DNA from 4 places in the Pseudomonas sp. AN-B15 genome. Region 4 is predicted to be linked to each of the others. Evidence: predicted binding sites of a transcription regulator. Region 4 holds the regulator's gene; each other region holds the start of a gene.
The links. Region 4 encodes sigma-54, which starts transcription at its own class of promoters, with help from an activator protein. Its sites were predicted from a motif close to ANTGGCATNNANNTTGCTNT; they were not measured.

Region 1 (4,960 bases), 2.9 Mb from region 4:
GCACATAGGCATGCGCATACGCGGGTCGAGCTGGTTGACCTCGATTTCGTAGCGGCCTTCCGTTTGACTGGTTGCCAGATAGTCTTCTACGGTGAACTCAAGAAAGCCCTGAGTGACGCCGATAAGCATGTCAGGCAAGGTAACCGTATCAGCACCGGCAGGGCTGCCAGCGAAAAACAAGCAGACGGCAGACGTCGCGCACAGCGCTTTGCGGGTGCGGGAGGTCAGGCGTCGAAAAAATGTCGTTTGAGCGTTCATACGAGTTAAAAAGCAAGCGCCGTGCCGTTTAGCAATGAATGTGCGTCGCAACAACACTTGGCGTTGGTGTAGGAGTCTGGGCATGGCTGGTGTAATGGATTCGGTGAACCAGCGCACGCAACTGGTAGGGCAGAATCGCCTGGAGCTGTTGTTGTTCCGTCTCGACGGTCAGCAGCTCTACGGCATCAACGTGTTCAAGGTGCGGGAAGTGCTGCAATGCCCGTCGCTGACGTTGATGCCCAAGTCCAGTCCTGTCGTGTGCGGGGTGGCGAATATCCGGGGGGCGACCATTCCGATCCTTGATCTGGCAATGGCGACCGGTTCCGGGGCGTTGAAAGACAAGAACAGTCCGTTCGTGATCATCACGGAGTACAACACCAAGACCCAGGGTTTCCTGGTTCGCTCGGTGGAGCGCATCGTCAACATGAACTGGGAAGAGATCCATCCGCCGCCCAAGGGCACGGGGCGCGATCATTACCTGACCGCTGTGACTCGAGTCGACAATCAGTTAGTCGAAATCATCGATGTCGAGAAGGTGCTGGCGGAAGTGGCGCCGACGCCGGAAGCGATTTCGGTCGGCGTGGTCGATGTCGAGACCCAGAGCAAGGCGTTGTCGCTGCGGGTGCTGACGGTCGATGACTCGTCGGTGGCGCGCAAGCAGGTCACGCGCTGCCTGCAGACGGTCGGGGTCGAAGTGGTGGCGCTGAACGATGGCAAGCAGGCGCTGGACTACCTGCGCAAGCTGGTCGATGAGGGCAAGAAGCCGGAAGAAGAGTTCCTGATGATGATTTCCGACATCGAGATGCCGGAGATGGACGGGTACACCCTGACGGCGGAGATCCGCAGCGATCCACGCATGCAAAAGCTTCATATCATCCTGCATACTTCGTTGTCGGGAGTATTCAATCAGGCGATGGTCAAGAAAGTCGGTGCCGATGACTTCCTGGCCAAATTCCGTCCTGATGACCTGGCATCCCGGGTAGTCGACCGGATCAAAGCAGCAGATATCAGCTAGGGGCCTTCTGCCCCTGGCGGTCAACACGATTTAAGAGGCGGCATCATTGTCTACGGGTAATTTGGATTTCGAACAGTTCCGGGTCTTCCTGGAAAAAGCCTGTGGCATTTTGCTCGGTGAAAACAAGCAGTACCTGGTCTCGAGCCGTCTCAACAAACTGATGGAGCAGCAAGGCATCAAGTCCCTGGGTGAGCTGGTACAGCGCATCCAGACCCAGCCGCGCAGCGGTTTGCGCGAGCAGGTGGTCGATGCCATGACGACCAACGAAACCTTGTGGTTTCGCGACACCTATCCGTTTGAAGTCTTGAAGAACAAGGTGCTGCCCGAGGCGATCAAGGCCAGCCCCAACCAGCGTCTGCGGATCTGGTCGGCGGCCTGCTCGTCGGGTCAGGAACCGTATTCGCTGTCGATGTCGATCGACGAGTTCGAGCGCAGCAACCTTGGTCAGTTGAAGATGGGCGTGCAGATCGTTGCCACCGACCTGTCCGGCAGCATGCTGACCAACTGCAAGACCGGCGAGTACGACAGCCTGGCCATCGGCCGCGGTTTGTCCGCCGATCGCTTGCAACGCTACTTCGACCCGAAAGGGCCGGGGCGCTGGGTGATCAAGGCGCCGATCAAGAACCGGGTGGAATTCCGCTCGTTCAACCTGCTCGACAGCTACGCCAGTCTGGGCAAGTTCGACATCGTGTTCTGCCGCAACGTGCTGATCTACTTCTCCGCCGAGGTGAAGAAAGACATCCTGTTGCGCATTCACAGCACGCTGAAGCCGGGCGGCTATCTGTTCCTTGGCGCGTCCGAAGCGCTGAACGGTTTGCCGGATCATTACCAGATGGTTCAGTGCAGTCCGGGGATCATTTACCAGGCGAAGTGAAACAAAGCATCAGGCATACAAAATCGGGAGCCCCCAAGGGCTCCCTTTTTTATGCCTGATGCTTTGTTTCATGCAGGAGCTGCCGAAGGCTGCGATCTTTTGATCCTGTTTTGAAGGATCAAGATCAAAAGATCGCAGCCTTCGGCAGCTCCTACAGGGAGAGTTGTTAACAGGACGAAGCGGCAGAAAAGCGGCAGGCAGCGGAAACCGGTTGCCGCTTTTCTGGCATTGCCGCTTTGCCGATTCCCCGCAAAGCCCCGGTTTACGCGGGTTTTTGTGTTTGGCACGGCGCTTGCTAAAGCTCAGGTACGAAAAACCGCTCACCCGAAGGTTCCCGACATGAGCATCAGCTTCGATAAAGCGCTCGGCATTCACGAAAAGGCATTGGGTTTCCGTGCCCAGCGCGCTGAAGTGCTGGCCAACAACATCGCCAACGCCGATACCCCGAACTACAAGGCTCGGGATCTGGACTTCTCCAAAGTGCTCGAAGCACAGAGCCAGAAAAACGCCAACGGCACCATCGCCCTGAACATGACCAACAGCCGTCACATCGAAGCTGAAGGCCTGGGCAATGGCGACGAGTCGCTGATGTATCGCACGCCGATGCAGCCTTCGATCGACCAGAACACCGTGGATGCTCAGCTGGAACAGTCCAACTACGCGGAAAACGCCGTGGGCTTCCAGGCCAGCTTCACCCTGCTCAACAGCAAATTCAAAGGGCTGGTATCGGCCCTGCGCGGAGAGTAATCCATGTCCCTGTCCAGCGTTTTCAACATTGCCGGCAGCGGCATGAGCGCACAAACCACGCGTCTGAACACCGTGGCGTCGAACATCGCCAACGCCGAAACCGTTTCGTCGAGCATCGACCAGACCTACCGCGCCCGTCACCCGGTGTTCGCCACCATGTTTCAGGGCGGCCAGAACAGCGGCAGCAACTCGCTGTTCCAGAGCCAGGATGCCGCAGGGCAGGGCGTGCAAGTGCTCGGCGTGGTCGAAGACCAGAGCAACCTCGAAGCACGCTACGAGCCGAACCATCCGGCCGCTGACGCCAAGGGCTACGTCTACTACCCGAACGTCAACGTGGTGGAAGAAATGGCTGACATGATTTCCGCGAGCCGGTCGTTCCAGACCAACGCCGAAATGATGAACACCGCCAAAACCATGATGCAGAAGGTACTGACCCTCGGTCAGTAATAAGGGGCGACGGCCATGAGTGTTTCCGATACCACCAGCAGCCTGAGCATGAATGACATCCTGTCGAACTCCTCGAAGAAAACGAGCAGTACGACCGGCGATGGCATTGCCTCGGCCACCAACAGCACCACCGGCGGCCAGGCCCTGGGCAAGGATGCGTTCCTGCAACTGCTGGTCACCCAGCTGAAAAACCAGAACCCGCTTGATCCGCAGGACAACAGCGCCTTCGTTGCGCAGCTGGCGCAGTTCAGCAGCCTTGAGGGCATCACCACCCTCAACAGCACCGTCAGTTCGCTGGCCGGCAACTACAACTCCTCGCAAGCCTTGCAGGCGTCGTCGCTGGTGGGCCGCAACGTGATCGTGCAGACCAACACCGTTCAACTGGACGACCCAAGCAAAGGCATGACCGGTTCGGTCAGCGTTCCGTCGTCGATTGCCGGCGGCACCGTCAGCATTACCGACAGCAGCGGCACGGTGGTTCGCACCCTCGATCTGGGCAGTCGCGCCGCAGGCAGCGCGAGCTTCACCTGGGACGGCAAGGACAAGGACGGCAACCTGGTGAAGACCGGTACCTACACCGTCAAGGCCAACGCCTCGATCAATGGCACCTCGACCGATATGGCGACCTACCTGCCAGCCACGGTCAACAGCGTGACCATCAGCCAGACCGGTGGCGAGCTGATGCTCAACCTGTCCGGCAAGGGCACCGTCGCCCTGTCCAAAGTACAAACCATTGGTATATAGAGCCGACCAACCGGCACAAAGGAGTGGAATATGTCTTTCAATATCGGCCTTAGCGGTCTCTATGCAGCCAACAAACAACTGGACGTGACCGGCAACAACATCGCCAACGTCGCGACTGCCGGTTTCAAATCGTCCCGTGCAGAATTCGAAGACGTCTACTCGGCCACTCGCCTGGGTAGCGGCAGCAAGGTCATCGGCAACGGCGTGCGCTTGGCCAACGTGTCCCAGCAGTTCACCCAGGGTGACATCAACAACACCGGTAACGTGCTGGACATGGGCATCAACGGTTCCGGCTTCTTCACCATGAGCAACAACGGCTCGATTTCCTATACCCGTGCCGGTACGTTCAAAGTCGACAACGCCGGTTACATCACCAACACCGACTACACCTCGCGTCTGCAAGGTTATGGTGTGGATGCCAACGGCAAGATCATCAATGGTGTGCTGACCGACCTGAAAATCGATACTTCCAACCTGGCGCCGAAGTCCACCTCGCTGGTGACCTCGACCATCAACCTGAACTCGTCGGCACCGGTGATCACCGATACCGGCGCTAACGCTGTCGTCTTCGACCCGACAAAACTCGAGACATACACCAAGCAGTTCAGTACGCCGATCTATGATTCCCAGGGCAACTCGCACGTCATGGATCAGTACGTGGTGAAGACTGGCCAGAACACCTGGAAGGTCTACACCCTGGTAGACGGTCGTAACCCGGACGCTACCGGCAGCGATCCGAAGGTCACCGCGCCAGTGCCTTCCACCATGACGTTTGACTCTGCTGGCAAGCTGACCCAGGTCAGTACTCCGCCAGGTCCTGTGATCAGCAGTGACCTGAAGCTCACTGGCTGGGTGCCGGGTACTGTGGTTAATGG
Region 2 (4,960 bases), 1.3 Mb from region 4:
CCTTCACCGTGCAAGGTGGCGAGGACTTTACGGGCACCGCCATGATCACGGTGCTCGCCCAGATAAACGCCTTGCCAGGTTCCCAGAGCCAGACGTCCCGCCGATACCGGCAGACTGATCTGGCAGCCAAGCACGCTGGCCTTGAAGTGCGCCGGGAGGTCGTCCAGGCCTTCGTCGTTATGCTCATAGCCGTCTGTTCCTTGTGGGATCAGACGATTGAAAAATCGTTCGAAGTCGCGACGGACCGCCGGATCGGCGTTCTCGTTGATGGTCAACGACGCCGAGGTATGCTGCAGCCACAAATGCAACAGACCGACCCGGCACGCCTTGAGTTCAGGCAGGCCGGCGAGTAACTCGTCCGTTACCAGATGAAAGCCCCGGGGCCGTGCCCGCAGGGTTATCAGAGTCTGTTGCCACATACAGTTCTCCGCACGTTCGGGGCGCATTCTAGCGCGCTCTGGGAAAAAACAAAGGCCCTAATATTCCTGCAATGATGTAAGCCATTGGCCGCAGAAAAATGCCCATCGTAAACACGACGAAAGCCGTACGAAAAATCCTTTCAGTTGCTCTCTCAATGACAAATCCCGGACAAAAAAATGCCCGGCAAGCCGGGCAAGTTTTTTCGATGCGCGTACTTACAGGTTGTAGCCGCGTTCGTTGTGTTGTGCCAGGTCCAGGCCAACCGATTCTTCTTCCTCGGTCACACGCAGACCCATCACGGCGTCCAGCACCTTGAGGATGATGAAGGTGACAATCGCGGTGTAGATCACTGTGAAGCCGACGCCTTTGCACTGAATCCACACTTGCGCCGCGATGTCGGTCACGGTGCCGAAGCCGCCCAGCGACGGTGCAGCGAATACACCGGTCAGGATCGCACCGAGGATACCGCCGATACCGTGCACGCCGAATGCGTCCAGGGAGTCGTCATAACCAAGCTTGCGTTTCAGGGTGGTGGCGCAGAAGAAGCACACCACACCCGCCGCCAGACCGATCACCAGTGCGCCCATCGGGCCCACGGTGCCAGCAGCCGGGGTGATTGCCACCAGACCGGCAACCACACCCGAGGCGATGCCCAGCGCACTTGGCTTGCCGTGGGTGATCCACTCGGCAAACATCCAGCCCAGCGCAGCCGCAGCGGTTGCAATCTGAGTAACCAGCATCGCCATGCCGGCAGTGCCGTTGGCCGCTGCAGCGGAACCGGCGTTGAAACCGAACCAGCCGACCCACAGCATCGCCGCGCCCATCAGGGTGTAACCGAGGTTGTGCGGCGCCATCGGGGTAGTCGGGAAGCCTTTACGCTTGCCCAAGACCAGGCAGGCGATCAGACCGGCCACACCGGCGTTGATGTGCACCACCGTGCCACCCGCGAAGTCGAGTACACCCCAGTCCCACATCAGGCCGCCGTTACCGGACCAGACCATGTGCGCGATCGGTGCATAGACCAGGGTGAACCAGATGCCCATGAAGATCAGCATCGCGGAAAACTTCATCCGCTCGGCGAACGCACCGACGATCAGCGCCGGGGTAATGATCGCGAAGGTCATCTGGAAGGTGATGAACACCGCCTCAGGGAACAGCGCCGCCGGGCCGGTCAGGCTCGAAGGCGTGACACCGGCGAGGAACGCCTTGCCCATGCCGCCGAAGAACGAGTTGAAGTTGACGACGCCCTGCTCCATGCCGGTGGTGTCGAACGCAATGCTGTAGCCATAAATGACCCACAGGATGCTGATCAGACCGGTAATGGCGAAGCATTGCATCATCACGGAAAGAATGTTTTTCGAGCGGACCATGCCGCCGTAGAACAGCGCCAGGCCCGGGATGGTCATGAACAGCACGAGGGCTGTCGAGGTGAGCATCCAGGCGGTATCGCCGGAATTGAGGACCGGGGCCGCCACTTCGTCTGCCGCCATTGCAAGGCCGGGCATTACGATGGACAACAGGGCTCCTAGCCCTGCGAATTTACGCAGAGTCATATTGTTTTCTCCTGGGGCGTTGGGTTTGTGGCGGCGCTTAGATCGCGTCGGTATCGGTTTCGCCGGTACGGATGCGAATCGCCTGTTCCAGATTGACCACGAAGATCTTGCCGTCACCGATCTTGCCGGTGTTGGCCGCTTTGGTTATCGCCTCGATAACCCGATCCAGATCCTTGTCGTCGATGGCCACGTCGATTTTCACCTTGGGCAGAAAATCGACCACATATTCCGCGCCGCGATACAGCTCGGTGTGACCCTTCTGCCGGCCGAAGCCTTTGACTTCAGTAACGGTAATGCCCTGCACGCCGATTTCGGACAGCGACTCGCGCACGTCGTCCAACTTGAACGGCTTGATGATGGCAGTGACTAGCTTCATGAAACTCTCTCCCGAATTGGTGGACTTGCCCCAGGAAAACAAACCCGACTCAAGTCTAAGCGCAGTGCCTGGCTTTGTAACGCATCGTCGGCCTTGCCTGCCCGACTGACGCCAGCTAACCGCTGCCGGCGAAACTCCCCGCTCCGCCTGCCGCACTGCATTCGTCACAGCGACTGCATCAGTGCATGGGTCACTACCGACTAAGCAGAAAGCTTGCCATCTCTCCAAATTCCTCTGATTTCAATCCTTTGGCCGCTGCCACAGGCGTTTGCACGAAAAACGCCCGACGGTTACGCACAACAACGGTGCGTTGCCGTCCGTCCGCTTGCGCGAAAAGCGTGCATCCGTGCCTGCGTCAATGACTATAGACACTGCGTGATACACTGCGCACCACTGTTTACAGGACACATCCCATGCTCGCGCCCAAAGACTTCCTCGACGCCCTGAGCGGCACTGCCTCCCGCCTGTTCAGCGGCGACACCCCGCTGCCAAAAGCCGAAATCGAAAGCCAGTTCAAGATGCTGCTGCAAAGTGCTTTCAGCAAACTGGATCTGGTGAGCCGTGAAGAATTCGATAGCCAGATGGTCGTCCTGGCTCGAACTCGCGCCCGCCTTGAAAGCCTTGAAGCCAAAGTCGCAGAACTGGAAGCCAGGCTGACGCCGCCGGCCGAGTAAGACTGCAGCCGCCGGGCCGAGACGCCTTCAAGTTTGCGAATAGACATCAAACCGCCCCCGCCGAGGCAGGAGCGGTTTCCGTCAGATCAATCCTCTACAACGAATTATTCCAACGGTCTCGCAGAAACTCGTACAGGCGAAAAGCCCATAACGCGATTCTGACGAGGCGCCACCTATGTTTAAGAAACTTGGACATACTTTGGCCCTCCTTGCGTGGGGCCAAACCTCCGATGCACTTTCCGGCGTACGAACATCTTCGGGACTACACACGAGTGTGTCCGCCAAGGCGGCCGGGTGTGGGTTCCCCAAAAACAGCACCGGCACGGGTCTCATACCGTGTCGAGGAACATGAAATCTTTAGCTCCCGACCACACTTCACGAAAACTCGAGGAGTGGGCATCGTCGCCGGGGATGTTATGCCGGTAGTTCGAAGGGGACTTAAACAAGTTGTATCAAGTGATTAAGCAATGTTTCACACCTTAATGAGTCAATCATTTCAAGGTGATATTGACTTTGGACAAATGATGTCGGTGCTTGCGTCAACGTGAAAACGTGCATAACCTGCACATACACGAGTGTGTCCGCAAAGGATACGCAGGCCTTGGCCTCACCGAAGCCTGCAAACTGAAAACCGTCTACTCAAGGCGGTTTTTTTTCGCCTCGAAATTGGTTGACCTCCTCCCGCAACATCCAGTGAAAGTTCGCGCGCGCCAGCTCCCCTTTCCCCGACTACCCTTCAAAAACCCGCAGGAAGCGGCCCCCGATTCAGCTCAAGGAACGACCATGTCCCTGTCCATCGTCCACAGTCGCGCCCAGATAGGCGTGGATGCACCCGCCGTTACCGTCGAAGTTCATCTGGCCAACGGCCTGCCGTCGCTGACCATGGTCGGCCTGCCCGAGGCGGCGGTGAAGGAGAGCAAGGATCGGGTGCGCAGCGCGATCATCAATTCCGGGCTGCAGTTTCCGGCGCGGCGGATCACCCTGAATCTGGCGCCGGCGGATTTGCCCAAGGACGGCGGGCGGTTCGATCTGGCGATTGCCTTGGGGATTCTGTCGGCAAGTGTGCAGGTGCCGTGTCTCACGCTGGATGAGGTGGAATGCCTCGGTGAACTGGCGCTGTCCGGCGCGGTGCGGCCGGTGCGCGGGGTGTTGCCAGCGGCGCTGGCGGCGCGCAAGGCCGGGCGGGCCCTGGTGGTGCCGCGGGCGAATGCCGAGGAGGCCTGTCTGGCTTCTGGCCTGAAAGTGTTTGCGGTGGATCATCTGCTGGAAGCCGTGGCGCATTTCAACGGACATACTCCGGTCGAGCCTTATGTCTCGGACGGGCTGATCCACGCGGCGAAACCTTATCCCGACCTCAACGAAGTGCAAGGGCAGATGGCCGCCAAACGGGCGCTGCTGATTGCCGCGGCAGGCGCGCACAACCTGTTGTTCAGCGGGCCGCCGGGCACTGGCAAAACGTTATTGGCGAGTCGCCTGCCAGGCCTGCTGCCGCCCCTGTCCGAGTGCGAAGCGCTGGAAGTGGCGGCGATTCAATCGGTCGCCAGCGGCGTGCCGCTGACTCATTGGCCGCAGCGTCCATTCCGTCAACCGCACCATTCTGCATCGGGGCCGGCGCTGGTCGGTGGCAACTCGAAACCACAACCCGGCGAAATCACCCTCGCCCACCACGGCGTGCTGTTTCTCGACGAGCTCAGTGTTAGGTGAGCATGTCAACAGTGTCGACATAATCCTGTCTAACTTAGAATCTGGCTAGGTACGCTCAGCATCGATTCAGCCGGCAAAGCAGCGCCCCCGGCTGTTTCGCTCCTGGTCACCTCATACGAGCTTATGAGGTGACCAGGAATAAAAGCCTCTGTTAGCTAGTCCGAGGGGAGATAAAAATTAGCATACCCGTTGCGACATCGGGCAATTGTTGAAAAAACGGGAAATAACTGAGA
Region 3 (4,960 bases), 990 kb from region 4:
GGCGAGCGGGGTGAGCGACGTCTTTGTCGTGGGTGGGGCAACCGCCGTTGGTTACCTGTGCTGAATGCTTAGCCAGATTTGTGCCAAGGATCAAAAGATCGCAGCCTTCGGCAGCTCCTACAGGAAATTGCGTGCCTTTGTAGGAGCTGCCGAAGGCTGCGATCTTTTGCTCTTCAATCAGCCGAGCAACTCACTCATGGCAATGATCTGCTCCGCCACCTGAATCAGTTTCTGCTGACGGCTCATGGCCTGGCGGCGCATCAGGGTGTAGGCCTCTTCTTCGTTGCAGTCCTTCATTTTCATCAGCAGCCCTTTGGCCAGCTCGATGCGTTTGCGCTCGGCCAGTTGCTGGTCGCGGGCCAGCAGTTGCGCGCGCAAGGCCTGATCGCTTTCGAAGCGGGCCATGGCCACATCAAGAATCGGCTGCAGGCGCTGGGCGTGGATGCCTTCGACGATGTAGGCGCTGACCCCGGATTTGATCGCCTGACGCATCACCCCCGGGTCGTGTTCGTCGGTGAACATCACGATCGGCCGGGGCTGGTCGCGGCTGACCAGCACCACTTGCTCCATCACATCGCGGCCCGGTGACTCGGTATCGATCAGGATCACGTCCGGGCGCACCGTTTCGACGCGCGCTGGCAGGTCGATGGTCAGACCGGACTCATCGATGACCTCGAAACCCGCCTCGGTCAGCGCGGCCTTCAGGCGCCCGACTTTTTTCGCGGTGTCGTTGATCAGCAGAATGCGCAGCATATTGGCGGTCTCCTGTCAGCGGCGGGCGAGCAGAGGAGCGGCGTCGCTCAGGGCGTGCAGCTTGAAACTGCGGGCGTAAGCGGCCGGATCGCTGCCGTCCCAGACTTTGCCATCGAGCAACTGGCTGCTGCGCATCTCCTTGCCCCACGCGGCGACACCAACGGCGGTGGCGGCTTCGCGGTAGATGTCCAGTTGCTGAACCTGGCGGGCCACCGCGAGGTAGTCGGGATCCTCGCGCAACAGGCCCCAGCGACGGAATTGGGTCATGAACCACATGCCGTCGGACAGATACGGCAAATTCACCTCGCCGTTGCCGTGAAAACGCAAGGCGTGCGGGTCCTGCCAGCGATTGCCGAGGCCGTCGGCGTAATCCCCGAGAAAACGCGGTTCGATGCAGGACAGCGGGGCGTCGAGATATTCCGGGGCGCTCAGTAACTGCGCGGTGCTGCGGCGGTTTTCCGCGCTTTGTTCAATGAAACGGCTGGCCTCGAGAATCGCCATTACCAGCGCCCGGGCGCTGTTGGGGTATTGCTCGACGAACGCGCGGGTGCAGCCGAGGACTTTCTCCGGATGATCGGGCCAGATGCTCTGGCTGGTCGCCAGGGTGAACCCCAGATCCTGTTGCACGGCGGCCGCCGCCCACGGCTCACCGACGCAGAAACCATCGATGCGCCCGGCTTGCAGGTGCGCGACCATTTGCGGCGGCGGCACCACCACGCTGTCGACGTCCTGCAACGGATGAATGCCCTGACTCGCCAGCCAGTAATACAGCCACATCGCGTGGGTACCGGTGGGGAAAGTCTGGGCGAAGGTCAGTTTTGCGCGGGTTTGGTGCGCGTGCCGATCCAGCGCTTCAGGACTGGTCACGCCCAGTTGCTGCAAACCGTGGGACAGGTTGAGGCTCTGGCCGTTCTGGTTCAGCCCCATCAGCACCGCCATGTCGCTCGGCGCCACGCCACCGAAACCCAGATGCACCGCGTAAATCAGCCCGTACAGGCTGTGGGCGACATCCAGTTCACCGCTGACCAGTTTGTCGCGCAAGGTCGCCCAGGACGCCTGACGCTTGAGGTTGATTGTCAGGCCGTAAGGCTGGGCGAAGCCTTGTGTGGCGGCCACGATCACCGAGGCGCAGTCGCTCAAGGCCATGAAACCGAGATTGACCACGCTTTTTTCCGGGGCATCACTGCCATTGACCCAGGCCAGTGGCCCGACGGACGAATCATTCATATAAAACCACCTTGAAAAAAAAGCGCCGTCCCAGGCTTTGCCCGAGCAAACCTGAGGACGACGCCATTGTCCGTGCCCGCACGCCGCCATTGGCCTGTGGGCTGATACCCTGAAAGTGCAAGGCATATGCCAGTCAGGCTGATTTGCCCGTGCGCCTCGCGCCGGGGGGCGATGCCCGGCTATAATCGCCGCCTCTTTTCGCCGCCCGAGTCATCGCCGCCCATGTACACCCTGGCCCGTCAGCTGTTGTTCAAACTTTCCCCGGAAACCTCCCACGATCTGTCGCTGGATCTGATCGGCGCGGGTGGGCGTTTGGGCCTCAACGGCTTGCTGTGCAAGAAGCCGGCTAACCTGCCGGTGACGGTCATGGGTCTGGACTTCCCGAATCCGGTCGGTCTGGCGGCCGGTCTGGACAAGAATGGCGCGGCCATCGACGGTTTCTCGCAACTGGGTTTCGGCTTTGTCGAAATCGGCACCGTGACCCCGCGTCCGCAGCCGGGCAACCCGAAACCACGGATCTTCCGCCTGCCGGAGGCCGAGGCGATCATCAATCGCATGGGCTTCAACAACCTCGGTGTGGATAACCTGCTGGCGCGGGTCGCTGCAGCCAAATACAAGGGCGTGCTGGGGATCAACATCGGCAAGAACTTCGACACTCCGGTCGAGCGCGCCGTGGATGACTACCTGATTTGCCTGGACAAGGTGTATGCCCACGCCAGCTATGTCACGGTCAACGTCAGCTCGCCGAACACCCCGGGCCTGCGCAGTCTGCAGTTCGGTGATTCGCTCAAGCAGTTGCTGGCGGACCTGGCCACGCGCCGCGCCGAACTGGCCCTGCGCCACGGCAAACATGTACCGCTGGCGATCAAGATCGCCCCGGACATGACCGACGAAGAGACCGCGCAAGTGGCTCAGGCATTGATCGAAACCGGGATGGACGCAGTGATCGCCACTAACACCACCCTGAGTCGCGTCGGCGTCGAAGGCATGGAGCACGGTGACGAAGCGGGCGGTCTGTCCGGCGCCCCGGTGCGCGACAAGAGCACCCATACCGTGAAGGTGTTGGCGGCTGAGCTGGGGGGGCGCTTGCCGATCATTGCCGCTGGCGGCATCACCGAGGGCAAGCATGCGGCCGAGAAGATCGTGGCGGGTGCGAGCCTGGTGCAGGTTTACTCGGGCTTCATCTATAAGGGCCCGGCCTTGATTCGTGAAGCGGTAGACGCGATCGCCGCGCTGCGCAAATAACCCAGGCTGACCCGGTCAATGTAGGAGCCGCCGAAGGCTGCGATCTTTTGATGTTGTTTTTTAATATCAAAAGCAAGATCAAAAGATCGCAGCCTTCGGCAGCTCCTACATGAGATGTGTGTCATTTCAGGCAAGCATAAAAAAGGGCTCCTCGAAGGAGCCCCTGGGCCGTAGCCCGCCGTCCGGGAAGGACGTGCATGGTAAGTCGCTAGAAATTCAGATTGTCGTGTTGCAATAAGTGCCCTGTGTCAGCCGACGGCGTGAAGTTCGTTGAGTCTGTGGATCCCCGCAGTGCCGGTCATACCGTCCCAGTTGTCGCCGCGTCCTTCTCGCCAGCCGTTGATCCAGGCTTGACGTACCGACGGTAGAGTAAATGGGCAAAGCTCGCGGGATTTGCCACCAACGCCATATTGATATCCGCGCAAAAATGCTCTTTCCAACGGATCACGCTTAAGTCTTCTCATAGGGTGTTTCCCTCACTTGTTGACTGTTTTCGTCGCGTTGACCTCAATCGAGGTCTGGCAGAAAAAACTCTGCCGTTGGGCGGCTCGCTGCCGGCGTGGCGAGCCAAGGTGTTGACGCCGTTGCGACGTCAACCTGTGGTCAGTTCTAACCAATGAGTCACAGCGAGGGAATGATCGTTTTGTCATAAGGACGTAACGAAAGTAGTGCTACAGCCATAAGTAACGACGGGTTTCATGAAGGTTTCTGCAGCAAACCCCGGTATGATCAGCCCCGCGCTGGATGATGGGGTTAATCCTTTAGTGAGAATGACCCACGTTTGCGCTTGGGTAATATGCGACGAAGGGTCGCTTTAAGACTTTTTGTTTCATCAACTTTTTTATCTGTCCCGGCATCTAAGCTCTTTTAACCCGAGCAGCGGGGATGGAACGGCACACCTTCGTGCCACGCGGGCGTTCTTGTGGAAAAGCGCCTGATTGAAAACCGGATCGGCAATGCGTTGCCGGTTCACTAGCCAAAGGCTCTGGAAATACCATGTCCGATCGTTTCGAACTCTTCCTCACTTGCCCCAAAGGCCTTGAAGGCCTGCTCATCGAGGAAGCCGTCGGGCTTGGCCTTGAAGAGGCCCGCGAGCACACCTCCGCCGTGCGTGGCATGGCGACCATGGAAACCGCTTATCGCCTGTGCCTGTGGTCACGTCTGGCCAACCGGGTGCTGCTGGTGCTCAAGCGCTTCCCGATGAAAGACGCTGAAGACCTGTACCACGGCGTGCTTGACGTCGAGTGGCAGGATCACATGCTCGCCGACGGCACTCTGGCCGTCGAATTCAGCGGCCACGGCTCGGGCATCGACAACACCCACTTCGGCGCGCTGAAAGTCAAAGACGCCATTGTTGACAAACTGCGTACCCCGCAAGGCGACCGTCCGTCGATCGACAAGCTCAACCCGGACCTGCGCATTCACCTGCGCCTGGATCGCGGCGAAGCTATTTTGTCCCTCGACCTGTCCGGTCACAGCTTGCACCAGCGCGGTTACCGCCTGCAGCAGGGCGCGGCACCGCTGAAGGAAAACCTCGCCGCAGCGATCCTGATCCGTTCCGGCTGGCCGCGCATTGCGGCCGAAGGCGGCGCGCTGGCTGACCCGATGTGCGGTGTCGGTACGTTCCTCGTCGAAGCGGGGATGATCGCCGCCGACATGGCGCCGAACCTGCGCCGTGAGCAGTGGGGCTTCACCGCCTGGCTGGGGCACGTTCCGGCGCTGTGGAAAAAACTCC
Region 4 (4,960 bases):
CCGGTGCTGGTGATCCGGCGCATGCCGCAGAGGCTCAGCGATACGCTGTTGGGGTTCGGCGCCGGCGTGATGCTGGCGGCGACTGCGTTTTCGCTGATCGTGCCAGGTATCGCTGCTGCTGAAAGTCTGGGCCTGACACCGTGGGCTGCCAGCGGGTTGATCTGCTTCGGCATCATGCTCGGTGCATTCGGTCTGTATCTGGCGGACCTGAAACTGTCCGGCGCCTCACCGGAAATGCTCGTCGGTACCCCTGAGCGCCCGGTGATTGCGCCGCGGATCTGGCTGTTCGTGTTTGCCATCATTGCCCACAACATCCCGGAAGGCATGGCGGTGGGGGTGTCTGCTGGCGGCGGCATGCCGGATGCCGACAGCCTGGCGATGGGCATCGCCTTGCAGGATGTGCCAGAGGGGTTAGTGATTGCGCTGGTGTTGGCCGGGGCCGGGATGTCGCGGGTCAAGGCGTTTTTGATCGGTGCGGCGTCAGGGCTGGTCGAGCCGGTTTTTGCGCTGCTCTGTGCGTGGCTGGTCAGCCTGGCAGAGTTGTTGTTGCCGTTGGGGCTGGCGCTGGCCGCGGGAGCGATGTTGCTGGTAGTGACGCATGAGGTGATCCCCGAGTCGCGACGCAATGGTCATGACAAGCTGGCCAGTCTTGGCTTGCTGATCGGGTTTTGTCTGATGATGGTGATGGATACCGCATTGGGCTGAATATCAAAAGATCGCAGCCTGCGGCAGCTCCTGCATTGGAATGCGTTCACTGTAGGAGCTGCCGCAGGCTGCGATCTTTTAATCTTTAACGATCAACCACCCTCATCGAAGTAGTTGTTGATCAACGCCACCAGCGCATCCAGCGCTTCTTTTTCCTGATGGCCTTCGGTACTCAGATAGATCTTCGTGCCCTTGCCGGCAGCCAGCATCATCATCGCCATGATGCTTTTACCGTCCACGGTTGTTTCTGGTGTACGACCCACTCTGATCGTGCAATCCGGGAACTGACCCGCCACCCCGACGAACTTGGCCGAAGCTCGGGCATGCAGGCCCAGTTTATTGATGATTTCGATTTCCAGAGCAGGCATCGCGGTGTGAATCCTTTAAGTGAGGTCGCGGTGGCGAACCTGGACGTTCTTCAGGGTTTTCTGCAGGGCCTGACCCAGGCGTTCGGTCAGGTAAACGGAGCGGTGATGCCCACCTGTGCAGCCAATGGCAATGGTGACGTAGGCGCGGTTGCTCGCCGCAAAGCGTGGCAGCCATTTATTCAGATAGCCGAAGATATCCTGATACATCTCCTCGACTTCCGGCTGCGCCGCCAGGTATTCGGCGACTGGTGCATCGAGACCCGATTGGGCGCGTAGCTCCGGCTTCCAGTACGGGTTGGGCAGGCAGCGCACGTCGAACACCAGATCCGCGTCCACCGGCATGCCGCGCTTGAAGCCAAACGACTCGACCAGAAACGCCGTGCCCGGCTCTGGCTGATTCAGCAGGCGCAACTTGATGGTGTCACGCAGCTGGTACAGATTCAGATTGGTGGTGTTGACCTTGAGGTCGGCCAGGTCGGCAATCGGGCCGAGCAGGGCAGTTTCGTCGTTGATCGCTTCGGCCAGCGAGCGGTTGGCAGTGCTCAGCGGATGGCGTCGGCGGGTTTCCGAGAAGCGCTTGAGCAGGGTTTCTTCGTCAGCATCCAGATACAGCACATCGCACTGGATGTGGCGGGCGCGGACTTCTTCAAGCAGTTCGGGGAAACGCGACAGGTGGCTCGGCAGATTGCGTGCATCGATCGACACGGCCACCAGCGGCTGGGCCAGCTCGGTATGAATCAGGGCGCGTTCGGCGAGTTCCGGCAGCAAGCCGGCCGGCAGGTTGTCGATGCAGTAGTAGCCGTTGTCCTCAAGGACATCCAGGGCGGTACTTTTACCCGAGCCGGAGCGGCCGCTGACGATGATCAAACGCATGATTAATGACCGTTCTGCTCGCTCAGGACGACCTGATACAAGGCTTCGTTACTCGGTGCGCTGCGCAGTTTTTCGCGCACTTCCTTGCGATCGAGCATGCTGGCGATCTGGCGCAGTAATTCCAGGTGAGCATCGGTGGCCGCTTCCGGGACCAGCAGGACAAACAGCAAGTCAACCGGAGCGCCGTCGATGGCATCGAAATCAATGGGGGCATCAAGGTGCATCAATGCGCTGATAGGCGCTTCGCAGCCTTTGAGGCGACAGTGGGGAATGGCGATGCCGTTGCCGAAACCGGTGGAACCGAGTTTCTCACGGGCGATCAGCGCATCGAACACATCCTGCATGGCCAGATCCGGCACTTCTTTATGGACGAGGTTGGCAATCTGTTCGAGGGCTTTCTTTTTACTGCCGCCCGGCACGTTCACCAGGGAACGGCCGGGGGTCAGGATACTTTCAAGTCGGATCATGGGTTGGGAGTGTTAACGACCGGTTGCGCCCTGAAGGAGGCTCTGGGTCTTTTCCTTATGCTTTTTGAGTTGGCGATCCAGCTTGTCGGTCAGTGAGTCGATCGCAGCATACATGTCGGTATCTTCTGCGTTGGCGACCACTTCGCTGCCGGGTATATGCAAGGTGGCTTCGATTTTCTGCTTGAGCTTTTCGACGCACATCGTGACCTGCACGTTGGTGATCTTGTCGAAATGGCGCTCCAATCGTTCGAGTTTCTCGTTGATGTAGGTGCGCAGAGGTTCGGTCACTTCCAGTTGGTGTCCACTGATGTTGACTTGCATACAGCTTCTCCTTCGTTGCCAGTGCATAAAGCGGCAGGCCGGATAGCCTGCCACTGGAACGCTGTAACGTGGCTTACATCAACCGCTTGCGTTCGCTCGAAGGCGCGATCCCGAGGGATTCACGGTACTTGGCGACGGTGCGGCGAGCCACCTGAATGCCTTGTGCCTCCAGTAAACCAGCGATCTTGCTGTCACTCAATGGCTTTTTCTGATTTTCCGCCGCGACCAGTTTTTTGATGATCGCGCGGATCGCCGTGGATGAGCATTCACCGCCTTCGGAGGTGCTGACGTGGCTGGAGAAAAAGTATTTCAGTTCATAAATGCCCCGAGGGGTATGCATGAATTTCTGCGTGGTGACCCGGGAAATCGTCGATTCGTGCATGCCGACCGCCTCGGCGATGTCATGCAGGACCAACGGTTTCATGGCTTCGTCGCCGTATTCCAGGAAGCCACGTTGGTGCTCGACGATCTGGGTGGCCACCTTCATCAGGGTTTCATTGCGGCTTTGCAGGCTCTTGATGAACCAGCGCGCTTCCTGCAGCTGATTGCGCATGAAGGTGTTGTCGGCGCTGGTGTCGGCGCGCCGCACGAACCCGGCGTACTGCGCATTGACCCGCAGACGAGGCACCGACTCCTGATTCAGCTCGACCAGCCAGCGTTCGTTGTCCTTGCGCACAATCACGTCAGGCACCACGTACTCGGCTTCGGTGGATTCGATCTGTGAACCCGGGCGCGGATTGAGGCTCTGCACCAGTTCGATGACCTGACGCAGCTCGTCTTCCTTGAGCTTCATGCGTCGCATCAGCTGGCTGTAGTCGCGATTGCCAAGCAGATCGATGTAATCGCTGACCAGACGCTTGGCTTCGGTCAGCCAAGGAGTCTTGGCCGGGAGCTGACACAGTTGCAGCAACAGGCATTCACCGAGGTTGCGCGCGCCGATGCCGGCGGGTTCGAATTGCTGGATGCGGTGCAGGACGGCTTCGATCTCGTCCAGCTCGATGTCGAGTTCCGGATCAAAGGCGTCGAGAATTTCTTCGAGGGTTTCGTCGAGATAACCCTGATTGTTGATGCAATCGATCAGGGTCACGGCGATCAGGCGGTCGGTGTCGGACATCGGCGCCAGGTTCAGTTGCCACAGCAGATGGCTTTGCAGGCTTTCCCCGGCGGAGGTGCGGGTGGTGAAATCCCACTCGTCGTCATCGCTGCTGGGCAGGCTGCTGGCGCTGGTCTGGTAGACGTCTTCCCAGGCGGTATCGACGGGCAATTCGTTAGGAATGCGCTCGTTCCATTCGCCTTCCTCCAGGTTGTCCACCGTCGGGGCGGTTTCCTGATAGGAGGGTTCCTGAATCTCGGTGTTGGGTTTTTGTTCGGCGTTGTCGGCCAATGGATCGGAGTTGTCGAAGTCGTCGCCTTCTTCCTGGCGCTCGAGCATCGGATTGGATTCCAGGGCCTCCTGGATTTCCTGTTGCAGATCCAGGGTCGACAATTGGAGCAGGCGGATGGCCTGTTGCAGCTGCGGTGTCATCGTCAGCTGCTGGCCCATTCTCAAGACTAGCGATGGTTTCATGGCAGGGGCTTAACACCTTATTCGCCGGCGCGCATGCGCCATCCACTACAGGGCGCCGAAGCGCCAAACTTAAGCAAATTATATGCCTGAAACTGTCGTGTTTGCCTAGAGCGCTGTAACAATAAAGCGTATAAAAAAAGCGCTTCAACGTTACAGCACCCGGACGGCTGGCCGAATGCGCTCGCGCTTTAGAGGCGGAACTCGTGGCCCAGGTACACTTCCTTCACCAGGTCGTTGGCAAGGATGGTTGCCGCATCGCCTTCAGCGATCAGTTGACCGTCGTTGACGATGTAGGCGGTCTCGCAGATATCCAGCGTCTCACGCACGTTATGGTCGGTGATCAGCACACCGATGCCCTTGGCCTTGAGGTGATGGATGATCTGCTTGATGTCGCCGACCGAGATCGGGTCGACACCGGCGAACGGTTCGTCGAGCAGGATGAATTTCGGGGCGGTTGCCAGGGCGCGGGCGATTTCCACCCGACGGCGTTCACCACCGGACAGGCTCATGCCGAGGTTGTCGCGGATGTGGCTGATATGGAACTCCTGCAGCAGGCTTTCCAGCTCCTTGCGACGACCGGCCTTGTCGAGCTCCTGACGGGTCTCGAGGATCGCCATGATGTTGTCGGCCACTGACAGTTTGCGGAAGATCGATGCTTC

Region 1: a site for sigma-54 is predicted at 2,427-2,446, ahead of flgB (flagellar basal body rod protein FlgB). Genes of this name have one in related genera too.
Region 2: a site for sigma-54 is predicted at 2,551-2,570, ahead of glnK (P-II family nitrogen regulator). Genes of this name have one in related genera too.
Region 3: a site for sigma-54 is predicted at 2,095-2,114, ahead of GTQ41_RS09235 (CmpA/NrtA family ABC transporter substrate-binding protein). Genes of this name have one in related genera too.

Annotation. Positions count from the first base shown of each region.
Region 1 is NZ_CP049737.1:4,391,487-4,396,446, reverse strand. It holds gene flgA (flagellar basal body P-ring formation chaperone FlgA) at 1-258, opposite strand, end outside; gene GTQ41_RS19860 (chemotaxis protein CheV) at 341-1,273, shown strand; gene cheR (protein-glutamate O-methyltransferase CheR) at 1,320-2,147, shown strand; gene flgB (flagellar basal body rod protein FlgB) at 2,487-2,894, shown strand; gene flgC (flagellar basal body rod protein FlgC) at 2,898-3,341, shown strand; gene flgD (flagellar hook assembly protein FlgD) at 3,357-4,085, shown strand; gene flgE (flagellar hook protein FlgE) at 4,116-4,960, shown strand, end outside.
Region 2 is NZ_CP049737.1:5,958,246-5,963,205, forward strand. It holds gene GTQ41_RS27095 (secondary thiamine-phosphate synthase enzyme YjbQ) at 1-419, opposite strand, end outside; gene GTQ41_RS27100 (ammonium transporter) at 636-1,973, opposite strand; gene glnK (P-II family nitrogen regulator) at 2,011-2,349, opposite strand; gene GTQ41_RS27110 (accessory factor UbiK family protein) at 2,763-3,023, shown strand; partial or broken gene GTQ41_RS27115 (YifB family Mg chelatase-like AAA ATPase) at 3,807-4,773, shown strand.
Region 3 is NZ_CP049737.1:1,995,109-2,000,068, forward strand. It holds gene GTQ41_RS09230 (ANTAR domain-containing response regulator) at 178-753, opposite strand; gene GTQ41_RS09235 (CmpA/NrtA family ABC transporter substrate-binding protein) at 769-1,980, opposite strand; gene GTQ41_RS09240 (quinone-dependent dihydroorotate dehydrogenase) at 2,203-3,225, shown strand; gene GTQ41_RS09245 (ribosome modulation factor) at 3,474-3,689, opposite strand; gene rlmKL (bifunctional 23S rRNA (guanine(2069)-N(7))-methyltransferase RlmK/23S rRNA (guanine(2445)-N(2))-methyltransferase RlmL) at 4,222-4,960, shown strand, end outside.
Region 4 is NZ_CP049737.1:1,000,903-1,005,862, forward strand. It holds gene GTQ41_RS04320 (ZIP family metal transporter) at 1-705, shown strand, start outside; gene GTQ41_RS04325 (HPr family phosphocarrier protein) at 798-1,073, opposite strand; gene rapZ (RNase adapter RapZ) at 1,089-1,946, opposite strand; gene ptsN (PTS IIA-like nitrogen regulatory protein PtsN) at 1,949-2,413, opposite strand; gene raiA (ribosome-associated translation inhibitor RaiA) at 2,426-2,734, opposite strand; gene GTQ41_RS04345 (RNA polymerase factor sigma-54) at 2,808-4,301, opposite strand; gene lptB (LPS export ABC transporter ATP-binding protein) at 4,490-4,960, opposite strand, start outside.